2 regions of the Agromyces mariniharenae genome follow, and region 2 is predicted to be linked to the other one. Evidence: predicted binding sites of a transcription regulator. Region 2 holds the regulator's gene; the other holds the start of a gene.
What was found. The regulator HrcA, encoded in region 2, represses chaperone genes, less so after heat shock. The targets are predictions, from matches to a motif close to TTNGCACTCGNNNNNNNCGAGTGCNAA.
Positions count from the first base shown of each region.

Region 1: groL (chaperonin GroEL) is a predicted target of HrcA. The motif match lies at 1,821-1,847, and genes of this name have one in related genera.

Region 1 covers NZ_VSSB01000001.1:2,779,917-2,787,012, reverse strand. The annotation lists gene groL (chaperonin GroEL) at 158-1,777, opposite strand; gene FYC51_RS12905 (DUF3048 domain-containing protein) at 1,992-3,047, opposite strand; gene FYC51_RS12900 (cold-shock protein) at 3,208-3,411, opposite strand; gene FYC51_RS12895 (LytR C-terminal domain-containing protein) at 3,619-4,164, opposite strand; gene FYC51_RS12890 (DUF3263 domain-containing protein) at 4,194-4,490, opposite strand; gene msrB (peptide-methionine (R)-S-oxide reductase MsrB) at 4,689-5,090, shown strand; gene FYC51_RS12880 (nitroreductase family protein) at 5,093-5,647, shown strand; gene FYC51_RS12875 (DMT family transporter) at 5,644-6,723, opposite strand; tRNA gene FYC51_RS12870 (tRNA-Thr) at 6,725-6,797, opposite strand; gene FYC51_RS12865 (DsbA family protein) at 6,879-7,096, opposite strand, start outside.
Region 2 covers NZ_VSSB01000002.1:1,010,856-1,017,951, reverse strand. The annotation lists gene FYC51_RS18050 (hypothetical protein) at 228-1,142, shown strand; gene FYC51_RS18045 (DUF1990 family protein) at 1,185-1,835, shown strand; gene hemW (radical SAM family heme chaperone HemW) at 1,838-3,064, shown strand; gene FYC51_RS19850 (DUF4870 domain-containing protein) at 3,336-3,806, opposite strand; gene FYC51_RS18030 (DUF4870 domain-containing protein) at 3,927-4,340, opposite strand; gene hrcA (heat-inducible transcriptional repressor HrcA) at 4,530-5,552, shown strand; gene dnaJ (molecular chaperone DnaJ) at 5,608-6,708, shown strand; gene FYC51_RS18015 (16S rRNA (uracil(1498)-N(3))-methyltransferase) at 6,764-7,096, shown strand, end outside.

The sequences.
Region 1 (7,096 bases), on a different contig from region 2:
AAGTGCTCGTGTACCCGAGTGCCCGAGTATCCGAGTACCCGAGTGCCCAGACCCGAGCACGACGAAGGGAGCCCCCGACTCGCCCCCGACACGACGATGGGCGCCTCCCGGAGGAGACGCCCATCGCGTTCGGGCACGAGGCCCTGAGGTGTGCGGACTAGAAGTCCATGCCGCCCGTCGGGTCGCCGACCGGAGCCGGGTTCTTCTCGGGCTTGTCGGCGACGACGGCCTCGGTGGTGAGGAAGAGGCCGGCGATCGACGCGGCGTTCTGCAGCGCCGAGCGGGTCACCTTGGCGGGGTCGATGATGCCCTGCGCGACGAGGTCGCCGTACTCGCCGGTCGCGGCGTTGAGGCCGTGACCCGCGGGGAGCTCCGCGACCTTGGCCGCGACGACGCCCGGCTCGAGGCCCGCGTTGAGGGCGATCTGCTTGAGCGGCGCCTCGATGGCGACCTTCACGATGTTGGCGCCGGTCGCCTCGTCGCCGTCGAGCTCGAGGTTGCCGAAGGCCTTCTGGCCGGCCTGGATGAGGGCGACGCCACCACCGGCGACGATGCCCTCCTCGACGGCGGCCTTCGCGTTGCGGACGGCGTCCTCGATGCGGTGCTTGCGCTCCTTGAGCTCGACCTCGGTGGCCGCGCCCGCCTTGATGACGGCCACGCCGCCGGCGAGCTTCGCGAGGCGCTCCTGGAGCTTCTCGCGGTCGTAGTCGGAGTCGGTGTTCTCGATCTCCGAGCGGATCTGGGCCACGCGGCCGGCGATCTGCTCGGGGTCGCCCGCGCCCTCGACGATGGTCGTCTCGTCCTTGGTGATGACGACCTTGCGCGCCTGGCCGAGCAGGTCGAGGGTGACGTTCTCGAGCTTGAGGCCGACCTCCTCGGAGATGACCTGGCCGCCGGTGAGGATCGCGATGTCCTGGAGCTGCGCCTTGCGACGGTCGCCGAAGCCGGGGGCCTTGACGGCGACCGACTTGAAGATGCCGCGGATCTTGTTCACGATCAGGGTCGCGAGCGCCTCGCCGTCGACGTCCTCGGCGATGATGAGCAGCTGCTTGCCGGTCTGGATCACCTTGTCGACGATGGGCAGCAGGTCCTTGATGTTCGAGACCTTGCTGTTGACGATCAGGATGTACGGGTCCTCGAAGACCGCCTCCTGGCGCTCGGGGTCGGTGACGAAGTACGCCGACAGGTAGCCCTTGTCGAAGCGCATGCCCTCGGTGAGCTCGAGCTCGGTGCCGAAGGTGTTCGACTCCTCGACGGTGACGACGCCCTCCTTGCCGACCTTGTCGATCGCCTCGGCGATGATCTCGCCGATCTGGGGGTCTGCGGCCGAGATCGACGCGGTGGCGGCGATCTCCTCCTTGGTCTCGACCTCCTTGGCGGCGGCGAGGAGCTCCTCGGAGACGGCCGAGACGGCCTTCTCGATGCCGCGCTTCAGCGAGATGGGGTCGGCGCCTGCGGCGACGTTGCGGAGGCCCTCGCGCACGAGCGCCTGGGCGAGCACGACCGAGGTGGTGGTGCCGTCACCGGCGACGTCGTCGGTCTTCTTCGCGACCTCCTTGACGAGCTCGGCGCCGATCTTCTCGTACGGGTCGTCGAGCTCGATCTCCTTGGCGATCGACACGCCGTCGTTCGTGATGGTGGGGGCGCCCCACTTCTTCTCGAGCACGACGTTGCGACCGCGCGGGCCGAGGGTCACCTTGACCGCGTCGGCGAGCGTGTTGAGGCCACGCTCGAGACCGCGGCGGGCCTCCTCGTTGAAAGCAATGATCTTTGCCATGTGTGTCTCTCGTCCCTTCCCGGACGTCCAAGAATCTTGGGGTTTAGCACTCGAATCGAGTGAGTGCTAAAGACGATTCTGGCACTCGACCGTCACGAGTGCAAGCGAGCCGGATGCCGCGCGGCGGCGTCTCGGGCCGTGTTCGCCGTGCGCGTGACGCGGCGTCGCGGCATCCGTCGTCGCATCGGCGCTGAGAAGGACGGTGAAGGGCGGATCAGGGCGCGAACGCCGCGGACCCCTCGTTCGGCACGAGCTCGATCCAGGTGTTGCCGGGCGCGAGCCGGAGCGTGGAGCCGTCGTCGGCCGTGAGCGTGATCGGCGCGCCGGCGTCGGGCTTCGTCCACGTGCCGTGCGCGGTCCGCCCACCGGCCGACACCCACGCCTCCCCGGTTCCGGTGAGCGCCGTGAGCGGCACCTCTTCATAGGGCCACTCGATCGCGACGCGCAGGGTCACCACGTTCGTCGCCCGGATGCGCTCCCCCGACGCCTCGAGGTCGGGTGTGCCGTCCTGCGCCCGCAGCCAGGCGTACGTCGTCGGGTCCCACTCCCACGACGGGCTGCTCGACTCCGAGAACACGAGCTCGATGCGGGACGTCGGCGTCGCCGCGAGCGACGGCGCGGCGAGCGGGTCGGCCGTGCCGTAGGCGAACTGCACCGGCGGCGGCGCGAGCCCGGCGTTCGCGGCGACGACGTCGGCTGCCGCGAGGACGAGGTCGTGCGGACCGGGCCGGTCGTCCGCGCGCTCGAACAGCGTCCCGTCGTCCTCGTCGGCGACGACGTTGAGCAGCGGCGTCGCGTGCATGAGGTCGACGAAGTACTGCTGTCCGCCCGAGTAGGCGATGATGCCGCCGAGCGGACTGGCGATGAGCGGGTCCATCGGCCGCACGGAGCGCACCGGGCCCACCTGGTCGGGCACGTCGGAGTGCCAGACCGCGACGTACCGGGTCAGCCCGCCCTCGACGAGCTCCTCGTAGACGAGGTCGGTGCGGTTCAACGCGATCTGCGGGCGCGCGTCCCAGTGGTTGTCGATCTTCACGGCGAGCGACGGATGCCGCAGCGCGGCGGCGTCCGCGGGCGTGCCGCTCAGCGGGGCGAACGCGATCCCGACGGGCGCGGCCTCGGCCGCGGGCCGCGCCTCATGCGTCGGCGTCGCGGTCGGGATGAGGTCGACGGATGCCGCGTCGCAGGCGCACAGGAGGAGTGCCGATGCCGCGACGGCGGCCAGCGGCACACCCCTCCGCCCCAGGACCGGGCGGGCACGCCGTGCCATGGCGCCATGCTAGCCATCGAGGGGTACCCCCGGGAGGTTCGGCGCACCGATCGATGGCCCCGGCGCACCCCCAGAACCGGGCACACGGATGCGCGCGGCATCCGCCCCCGGATGCACGAACGCGCCGCCGGCGAACCGGCGGCGCGTCCAAGCTCGTGGATCAGGCGGGGCGGACGGCCTCGGCCTGGGGCCCCTTGGCACCCGTGCCGACCTCGAAGACGACCTGCTGGCCCTCTTCGAGGACCTTGTAGCCCGCCATGTCGATCGCGGAGTAGTGGACGAACACGTCCTGGCCCCCGCCGTCGACCGTGATGAACCCGTATCCCTTTTCAGCGTTGAACCACTTGACGGTTCCGTTCGCCATGCGTTGCTCCCATGTTGCCGTGTGTCGATCAGCACGTGCCTGTCGCCTGTACCGGGCCCCCTCGTTCGTGCTGACGAGGCACCTCGTTCGGCACCGGGCGTTTCACACGGGATAGAGCGACCAATTCCAGATACTAACGACGTGACGTCGCGGCACAAGAGGTCGGACGCAAGGAAATGTCGCAGAATGGCAACGATTCGGTCGCGATCAACCGCCGGTGGCCGCTGCGTAGTCGGATCCCACCACGAGCACGAGCGGAGTGCCCACCTCGGCGAACTTCGCGTCGAGGCGCACGTCGGCCTCGGGGATCGCGGCGGCGACGCCTCGCGCGGCTCCCTCGAGGTCGGGCGTCGCATAGTAGACGACCGTCTCGGTGAGGTCCTGCTCGCTCGCGTTCGCGGTGGTGCCGACGGGGATGCCGGCCGCGGTGAGCGTCTCGGCGGCCCGCGCGGCGAGACCGGACGTCGTGGTGCCGTTCAGGACGGTCACCGGGATGTCGGGCGCGACGGTCGGCGCCGCCGTCACGACGGGCGTCGGCGTCGGCGTGGCCACGCCCGTGTCGCCGAAGTTCAGGCGGTCGTTGAACACGATCACGGCGCCGATCCCCACGGCGACGAGCACGACGGTCGCGAGCGCGGCCCAGCCGAACGCCACCCAGCGCGCACCGCGACGTGCCGGCGCGCGATGGGCCCCGACCCGCTCGATGCCGTGCGGGATGGAGTCGAATCGATCGCGAGGGAACTTCTGCGCCATGGGGTCCAGTCGGGGGTCGGGGCCGTCGCTCAGTCGAGCGGTCGGCCGATCGAGAGCGAGCGACGCGCGCGCGTCGCCGCGCGCGCCTCGCGCATCCGCTGCAGGCGCTTGATCAGCATGGGGTCGTGCCGGAGCGCCGCAGGCGAATCGATGAGCTCGCCGAGGATCCGATAGTAACGGGCGGCCGAGATCCCGAACTCCTCGCGGATCGCCTCCGCCTTGAGCCCGGCCTGCTGCCACGCCCGGCCCTCGAACGCGAGCACGCGTCTCGCGCGCTCGTCGAGTCCGGTCCCGTCGTCGGGGGCGGGCACGCGCTCGGCGCTCATGCGTCCTCCCGTCCCAGGCGGACCGTCGCCGCCTGCTGCACATCCTAGGGACCCGTCGCCGGGTGTCCGCCGAGCGGCGCGGCGTGTGCGGCGGCGGCGCACGGAACACGGGGCATCCGTCGCGCGTTGCACCCGCTTGCAGGAAGACCTGCGACCATGGATGCCGGCCATCACGGCACCCGATCGGAAGGAGCGCCCGTGGCGTATCGCGTGGAGAAGAGCGACGAGGAGTGGCGCGCCGAGCTCGGCGGCGAGCAGTACGCGGTGCTGCGCCAGGCGGCGACCGAGCGTCCGTGGACGGGCGAGCTCCTCGATGAGGAGCGCTCCGGCGTCTACGCCTGTGCGGCGTGCGGCGCCGAGCTCTTCAAGAGCGGCACCAAGTTCGACTCGGGCTGCGGCTGGCCGAGCTTCTACGAGTCGGTCCGCCCCGAGGCCGTCGAGCTCATCGAGGACGCGTCGCTCGGCATGGTGCGCACCGAGGTGCGCTGCGCGAACTGCGGCTCGCACCTCGGCCACGTGTTCCCCGACGGCTTCGGCACGCCCACGGGCGACCGCTACTGCATGAACTCGATCGCCCTCGACTTCACCCCGGAGTCCTAGGCGTGGGCTCCGCGCTCGAGGCGGCGCTCGCCCGGCGCTCCGCCTCGAAGGTGACGGATGCCGCACCCGACGACGCGGCCCTGCTCGAGCTGCTCGAGGCCGCGTCGCGCGTCGCCGACCACGCGTCGCTGCGGCCGTGGCGCGTGGTCGCGCTGCGCGGCGCCGCCCGGGAGCGGCTCGGCGCCGCACTCGCGGCCGCAGCGGGCGGGGAGGGCGATGCCGCCGCGAAGCTCGCGGGCAAGCCGCTGCGGGCGCCGCTGCTGCTCGCGGTCGTCGCGGTCACGATCCCCGACCACGAGAAGGTCCCCGTGTGGGAGCAGGAGGCGTCGGCGGCCGGCGTCGCCCACGTGCTGAGCCTGCTGCTCGACGAGGCGGGCTGGGGCGTGATGTGGCGCACGGGCCCGTTCACGCGGCATCCGCTCGTCGCCGAGGTGCACGGCCTCGCCGCGAACGAGCACCTGCTCGGCTGGCTCTACGTCGGCGGCCTGCCCGACGGCCGCCGCACCGACCGCCGGAGCGACCCCATCGCGGCGAGCCGGCTCACGGTGCTCGACTAGCGACCCGACTCGTCGCTGCCGACGACCGGGATCGCACCCGTGCGCGGGGGCGGCGGGATCGCGTGCCGGCGACGCGTCCAGCCGAGGCTCGCGATGACGACCGCGACGAGGGCGAGCACCGTGCCGCCGATGGTGGCGAAGTCGACCGGCCGGTCGGCCGTGGGCAGCAGCAGGTCGAGCGAGAGGGCCGCCGCGAGCTGTCCTGCGACGCCGCACAGCGCGAGCACGAGCACGCCGACGATGCGCACGAGCACGGCCTGCCCGGCGATGAAGACGCAGCCGATGGCACCGCCCGCGTAGAGCCACCACTCGGTGGGCATCGCCTGGGGCCAGCCGGCGGATGCCGCGTGCACGAGCATCACGACCACGAGCGCCGTGGTGCCGACGCCGAAGTTGAACACCGTGGCGGTGAGGGCGCTCTCGGCGGCGCTGCGCACCCGGCCGTTGACCGCCTGCTGCCAGGCCGCGCCGATGCCGGCGACGAACGGCAGGAGCATCAGGAGGATCGGCACGTCGTGCACGAGCTGCGCCGACACCGTCCATCCGATCGCGGCCAGCGCGAGCACGGCGCCGATCACGCGCGTGGGCGTGATCGGGCGTCGCCCGCCCGGTCCGAGGCCGACGAGGTCGAACACGATCCCGCCGAGGGTCTGCCCGGCGACGATCGCCACCGTGAAGAGCGCGACGCCCACGACGCCGGCCGAGAGGCCCTGCGTGATCACGAACCACGCACCGGCGAGCCCACCGAGCACCATCCACCACGCGAGCCGTCGTTCGCGCAGCGCCTGCGCGACGCGGCCGAAGCCCAGGCGGCCCGGGCGCCACGCGGCCAGCACGACCAGCAGGATGACGAGCCCGCTGCCGAACGAGATCGCCGCGGCGGTGAAGGGGTCGTCGATCGCATGTGCGAGCTGCCCGTTGATGCGCGACTGCAACGCGGTCAGCGCGCCGCAGGCGAGCGCGAACACGATCGCGAGCCACATCGGGAGGCGGGTGCGCTCCACGTGGGCATGGCGGTGCTGGTGCTCGGACGGGGCGGCCGGGGCCGCGGCATCCGTGCTGGGATTCTCGGTCAAGAGCCGGCTGCGGGACTCGAACCCGCAACCACCGCTTTACAAGAGCGGTGCGCTACCAATTGCGCCAAGCCGGCGGGCGGCGATGCCTCACGACATCCTATCGGCAGCACGAAGGCCCGGCACGTGGCCGGGCCTTCGTCGCGCGTCGTGACCGCCTACTGCGGCGCGGGCGTCGGCGTCGGGGTGGGCGTCGCGCCGGAGTCGTTGAACGTCGCGCTCGTGGCCTGGAGCACGAACGCCTGGAACTCCTGCGGGTCCTCGAGCGAGCCGCCGTACTGCTGGCCGTTCACGAGCACCGTCGGCGTGCCGGTGACCGACGGCAGCTCGGGGTCCGTGTTCGGGATCGGCTCGGTGAGCGCGCGGTTCGTGGCGT
Region 2 (7,096 bases):
TCGGCAGTTCGGAACTCCAGGGTCGGAGAGTGCCGTCACGCGCCCCGCTCCCGTTCGCGCTCCTCCTGATCATGCTGCTGTCGGCATGTGCCACGCCGTCAGGCGACGTGCAGACCACGACGGTTCCGCGACCCAGCCAGACTCCGATGGCGGAGCCGACGCAACCTCCCACCGAGCCCCCGCTCTCGCGGCCGGCGGCGCTCATCCCTATCGCGTGCGACGAGCTGGTGCCGGCAGCGGTCCGGGAGACCGTGCTCGGTGAGGGCGGTGTCGCGGTGGAGCATCCGCTTTCCGACGGGTCGGCCGCGCAGCTGCAGGCCGGCGTCGTCACGTGCGAGTGGCAGGTCGACGGCACACCGGCCGCGCGCCTGCACGTCGATGTCCTTCCGAACGGCGTCGAGGACTATCGGGCGTTCGTGGTCGCCTACCCGTACCCCGGCGGCACGGCGGCCTTCGGTCCCGACTCGGACCTTCGCTGCTGGACGGACGAGGTCGTGGGATGTTCCGCCGACCTCACCCCGGGCGGCCACTGGGTCGAGTTCGAGGTCTCCGTTCCGGCCGACGCCGCGACCGGCGACGCGTCGACGGCGGCCCTGCAGATCGGAGCGACGATCACCGAGGCGCTCTCCACGGTGCAGGCGGGAGCACGGGGTGACCTCGGGGACGTCCTGCCTGCGTGGGATGACTGCCTGCGACTCGATGCCGGTGACCTCAGGGGCGCCAGCGGATCTCCGTCGCTCGGCCTCCCGGAGCCGTCGTACGCCGGGCCCGGCGTGATCTTCTCGGTGGCGTGGCAGCGTGCGGCGTTCCGGACCTGCGTCTGGCGTCAGGCAGACATCTACGACGCGCCCGATGGCGAACTGCGGATGCTCACCGTCACCGTGCTCCCGGGGGGCGCGTGGGCGTGGCGTGAGGTGTCGGACGCGGCGATGTCGGGTGTGGATGTCCGTCCACTCGACGTCCCCGGTGCGGATGCCGCGTCCCTCGCGTGCGCCTACGAGACCGAGTGCGCTGTCCATCTCAGCGTCCAGGGGAGCCTGCTCATCGTCAACGGTTCCTACGACTCCGTGGACGACGGGGATCTCGAGGCGGTCACCGAGGCTTCGGCTGCAGCGGTCGTCGCGACGCTCACGGCCGGCTGACTGCGTCGGCGTAGCCCCAGGCGCGTTCCGTAGAATCGACGGATGACCCGACGCAGCACCTTCACCGACCAGTCGGTCACGTACGGCGCGATCGGCGCGACCCTGGCGCCCGATCTCCTGCGCTACCCGCCGGCCGGGTACCGCCCTGCGGAGGACTCCGTGCGGCTCGGAAGCGGCGCCGACCGGTTCGCGCGCGCCGCCGAGGCGCTCATGACGTGGGGCATCCAGCGCGGTGCGGGGTTCGAGGTCGTCGACATCTCCGAGGGCACGGGCGCGCAGTACCCGGGCATCGTGTACGACGCCGAAGGCGCCCCGCTCGCGGAGCAGCCGGCTCCGCGCACCGAGGACCGGTTCGGCGCCGACGGCACCCCCTACATCACGGCGGGCATGACCGCCACGCTCCGGCGGCGCCGGCGTATCGGACACCGCGACACCCCCGTGCTCGTCGTCTACGTGATCGACGAGCCGCAGCGCATCGGCTTCGCGTACGGCACGACCGCCGACGGCCCCGAGAGCGGCGAGGAGTCGTTCATCCTCGAGCACCGCGACGACGACGGCGTGTGGCTCACGATCCGGTCGCTCCTCGGCGGCCGCGGCGGCGTGCGGCGGCTCGGCTCCGGCCGGCGGCGGCGCAAGCGCCGGGAGCTCACGACGCGCGAACTGCGCGCGCTGCATCCCGCCTTCCCGAGTTGATCGTGGGATCGGCGCTTCCGCTCGGCGAGCCGGCGCCCCTCGACGGCCTGCTGCCGGCATCGGCCGCTGAGGGCGCCGCGGACCGGGCGTTCGGCGTGTACCTGCACGTCCCGTTCTGCCGGGTCCGCTGCGGGTACTGCGACTTCAACACGTACACGTCCGACGAGCTCCGCGGTGCGCGCCAGGCGGACTACGCCGACCACGCGATCGGCGAGGTCCGGATGTCGCGACGCGTGCTCGCGGCATCCGGCGTGCCCGCTCGAGCCGCCTCGACGGTCTTCTTCGGCGGCGGCACGCCCACGCTGCTGCCCGCCGACGACCTCGTGCGCATGCTCGCGGCGGTGCGCGACGAGTTCGGCCTCGTCGACGGCGCCGAGGTGACGACCGAGGCGAATCCCGACTCCGTGGGACCCGACGACCTGCGCCGGCTCGCCGACGGCGGCTTCACGCGCGTGTCGTTCGGCATGCAGTCCGCCGTGCCGCACGTGCTCGCGGCGCTCGACCGCACGCACGATCCCGATCGCATCCCGCTCGTCGTGGGCTGGGCCCGCGACGCCGGGCTCGACGTGAGCCTCGACCTCATCTACGGCACGCCGGGGGAGTCCCTGGCCGACTGGCGACGCAGTGTCGAGGCGGTCGTGGCCCAGCGTCCCGACCACGTCAGCGCCTACGCGCTCATCGTGGAGCAGGGCACGAAGCTCGCGCGGCAGATCCGTCGCGGCGAGCTCGCCCAGCCCGACGACGACCTCGAGGCGGACATGTACGAGCTCGTCGACGACATGCTCGGCGCCGCCGGGTATGCGTGGTACGAGGTGAGCAACTGGGCGACCACGCCCGAGTACCGGTCGCGCCACAACCTGGGCTACTGGCGGGGTGACGACTGGTGGGGCGTCGGGCCCGGTGCGCACAGCCACGTCGGTGGCGTGCGGTGGTGGAACGCGAAGCATCCGGCCGCGTACGCCGAGCGGGTGACGGCCGGGTTCTCGCCGGCGGTGGGGCGCGAGGTGCTCGACGAGCCGACGCGGGAGACCGAGCGCGTCCTGCTGCTCACGCGGATCCGGGAGGGCATCGACGTCCCGTCGCTGCACGCGGGCGGGCGCCACGCGGTCGCCGGGCTCATCGCCGACGACCTCGTGGACGCGAGAGCCGCCCTCGGCGGGCGGCTGACGCTCACCCGGCGAGGACGGCTGCTGGCGGACGCGGTGGTCCGGCGGCTGCTCGACGCCTGAGCGCGTCGCGCGCGTGACTGCCATCGCGAATGCAGGAAGAACCAACGGGTGGTCGGCGTGTCGACCGCAGACACGCCGTGAGGGTCCGACTTCTTCCTGCAAGCTCGTCGAACGAACGCGCTTTCCGGGCGGGAGCGGACTGCCGACGGATCGGCTCGGACGGAGCGCCGGTCGCGAGCCGTCGCCGGAACGCGGAAGCCCGCCCGACGGTGCTGTGCGCACCGCGGGCGGGCCTCCGCGCGACGAGTCCGGCGACCGGCGCCGGCCGGCGTCAGCTCACGAACTTGATCGAGAGCGGGTAGGTGTAGAGCTGGCCCTGGTTGGCCTTGATGGCCGCGATGATGCTGAACACGATCTTCACGATCTCGATGGCGATCACGAGCAGGATGCCGATGAAGAGGAAGATCAGGATGTAGCTCACGACGAGCGCGATCGCGATCGTGATCTGGAAGTTCAGCGCGGTCGCGGTGTGGTGCCGCACGAAGGGGCCCTTGTCCTTGAGGACGAGGTAGCCGATGAGCGCCGGCACGAAGTAGAAGAAGATGCCGCCCACGTTGATGAGCGTCGCCCACAGCTTCTCGTCGGCCGGGCTGAGCTGCTGCGGAGCCTGACCCCCGTACGGCTCCTGCGGCGGCGGCGGACCCTGGGGCGGCTGGCCCGGAGGCGGCGGCGGACCCTGCGAGGGCGGCGGCGGTGGCGGAGGGCTCTGGGGCGGCGGGGGAGGCTGGGGCGTGTCGGACATGCGCGGACTCCTTCTTCGGGGCCTCTGAGCGAGACTCGGTCGATTCTCATGCTGGCACAGCGACGCCCGCCGCGGGAGTAGGCACTCCTGCGGCGGGCGCAACGGTGCGACGCCTGCGCGCTACTTGATGAGGCGGATCGCGAAGGGGTAGCGGTAGTGCTTGCCGTCCTTCGCCTGCAGGAAGGCGATGATCGAGAACACCACGCCGAGGATCCACACCGCCCAGACCAGGATGGCGCCGATGAACACGACGACGAGGATCCACGAGATCACGTAGCCGAAGAGCAGCGTGATCTGGAAGTTCAGCGCCTCCTTCGCCTCGGTGTTCGTGAACGAGCCGCGGTCCTTGAAGACCAGCCAGATGATGAGCGAGGGCAGGACGCCGAGGACGCCGCCCAGGTGGGCGAACGAGCCCCACTGCACGTCCTGCTCGGGCGTGAGCGGCACGACGCCGGTGGGGGACGACGAGGCCGGCTGCTGCGGCGGGGGCGGCGGGACGTTCGGGTCGGGGGTCTGCGAGTTGGGGTCGGTCATTGCGTGCCTTTCGGGGGTTCTGGGGTGAACCGCGGGCTGCGAGCAGGGTGGATCGCAGCCGGGGTGACTCGCGGGGTACGGCTACGGTATCGCCGAGGTCGTCGGGTGGCAACGGCCGGGTCGCGGCATGTCGCGATAGGATTGGCACTCAGGAAGAACGAGTGCTAAGCGGTGAGGGAAGCGAGGAACATGGTCTCCGAACGCGGTCTCGAGGTGCTCCGCGCCATCGTGCAGGACTACGTCGCGTCGCGCGAGCCGGTGGGCTCGAAGACCATCGTCGAACGCCATGCGTTCGGCGTCTCCGCGGCGACGATCCGCAACGACATGGCCCTCCTCGAGGAGGAGGAGCTCATCGCGGCGCCGCACACGTCGTCGGGTCGCATCCCGACCGACAAGGGCTACCGCGTCTTCGTCGACCAGCTCACCGACGTCCGGCCGCTCACGCGGGCGCAGCGACAGGCGATCGAGACCTTCCTCGGCGAGTCGAGCGACCTCGACGAGCTCCTCGCGCGCACCGTGCGGCTCATCGCGTCGCTGACCAAGCAGCTCGCCGTCGTGCAGTACCCGAGCTTCGGCAGCGCCCGCGTGCGCCACGTCGAGCTCGTCTCGCTGGCGCCCGCGCGCGTGCTGTGCATCCTCATCGCGGACTCGGGCCAGGTCGAGCAGCGGCTCGTCGAGCTCGAGCAGCCCGTCGACGAGGAGACGCTCGCCGGGCTGCGCGTGCGACTCAACGAGATCGCCGGCGGTCGCACGATGGCGGATGCCGCGGTGGCGCTGTCGGGCGAGATCCCCGGCACCGACCGCCGTCACGCGCTCGTCCTGCACACCCTCGCCCTGACCCTCGCCGAGCAGGCGCGGGCCCAGCGCAGCGACCGGCTCGTCGTGGCCGGCGCCGCGAACCTCGTGCGCACCGAGCAGGACTTCGCCGGGTCGATCCTCGACGTGATCGAGGCGATCGAGGAGCAGGTCGTGCTGCTGAAGCTCTTCGGAGAGATGTCGGGCGACGAGCACGCCGTGGCCGTGCGCATCGGTCGCGAGAACGCCTCGTTCGGCCTCGGCGAGACCTCCATCGTCTCGAGCGCGTTCGAGATCCCCGGCCGCGACGTGTCGCGCCTCGGCGTCGTGGGCCCCACGCGCATGGACTACACCACCAGCATGGCGGCCGTGCGAGCCGTCGCCCGCTACCTCTCCCGCACCCTCGGCGAGAGTTGACTCCCGCTGCCGACCCACCCGCTCGGCATCCGGCAATCGAAAGGACACGCCCTCCGTGGCAGACCACTACGAGGTCCTCGGCGTCGCACGCGACGCCACCCCCGACGAGATCAAGAAGGCCTATCGACGCCTCGCACGCGAACTCCACCCCGACGTCAACCCGGGCGCCGAGGCATCCGAGCGCTTCAAGCAGGTCACGCACGCGTACGACGTGCTCTCCGACCCGAAACAGCGCCAGCAGTACGACCTGGGCGGCCGCGGCGGCGGGTTCGGCGACCAGGGGTTCGGCGGGTTCGGCGACATCTTCGAGACCTTCTTCGGCGCCGGGCAGCAGACCCGCGGACCCCGCTCCCGGCGCGAGCGCGGCCAGGACGCGCTCATCCGCGTCGAGGTGGGCCTCGACGAGGTGATCTTCGGCACGCACCGCGACATCGAGGTGGACACGGCCGTCACGTGCGAGACCTGCCACGGCTCGTGCTGCCAGCCGGGCACCGCCCCGGTCACCTGCGACATCTGCCATGGCACGGGCTCGATCCAGCGCTCGGTGCGCTCGCTGCTCGGCAACGTCATGACCTCGAGCCCGTGCGGCACGTGCCGCGGCTACGGCACGATCATCGCCACGCCGTGCGTCACCTGCCAGGGCCAGGGGCGCGTGCGCGCACGTCGCACGGTGCCGGTCGACATCCCAGCGGGCGTCGACACGGGCGTGCGGCTGCAGATGCCGGGCTCGGGCGAGGCCGGTCCGGCGGGCGGCCCGAACGGCGACCTCTACCTCGAGATCAAGGTGAAGAACCACGACGTGTTCAGCCGCAACGGCGACGACCTGCTGTGCACGCTCGAGGTCGCGATGACCGACGCGATCCTCGGCACGACGACCACGATTCCCGCGCTCGACGGCGACGTCCACGTCGAGCTCCGCTCGGGCCTGCAGAGCGGCGAGGTCATCACCGTCAAGGATCGCGGCGTCACGAAGCTCCGCGGCACGGGCCGCGGCGACCTCCGCATCGGCGTACAGGTGCTCACGCCGTCGAAGCTCTCGTCGAAGGAGCGCGACCTCATCCAGCAGTTCGCCGCATCGAAGAAGGCGCCGAAGCCCGAGCTCACGCACTTCCAGCAGGGCCTCTTCGCGCGACTGCGCGACCGGTTCCTGGGCTGATCCCTCGACGATCCTCCGACGAGCGCACGAACGAGAAGAAGGCACGGATGCCGCGATGAGCCACCTCTACCTCGACGAGTCGCTCGACCTCGCCGCCGTCGCGCCCGGCGCGGTGGTCGAGCTCGCGGGCGACGAGGCGCGCCACGCGGTGACGGTGTCGCGGGTGCGACCGGGGGAGCGCATCGCGATCGGCGACGGCCGCGGCACGCTCGTGCACGGCGTGGTCGCGTCGACCGGGCCGCGCGAGCTCGCCCTCGAGGTCGACGAGGTCGTCGTCGAGCCCGCCGCGTCGCCGCGCCTCATCCTCGTGCAGGCCCTCGCGAAGGGCGACCGCGACGAGCTCGCCGTGCAGGCCGCGACGGAGCTCGGCGTGGACGCGGTCGTGCCG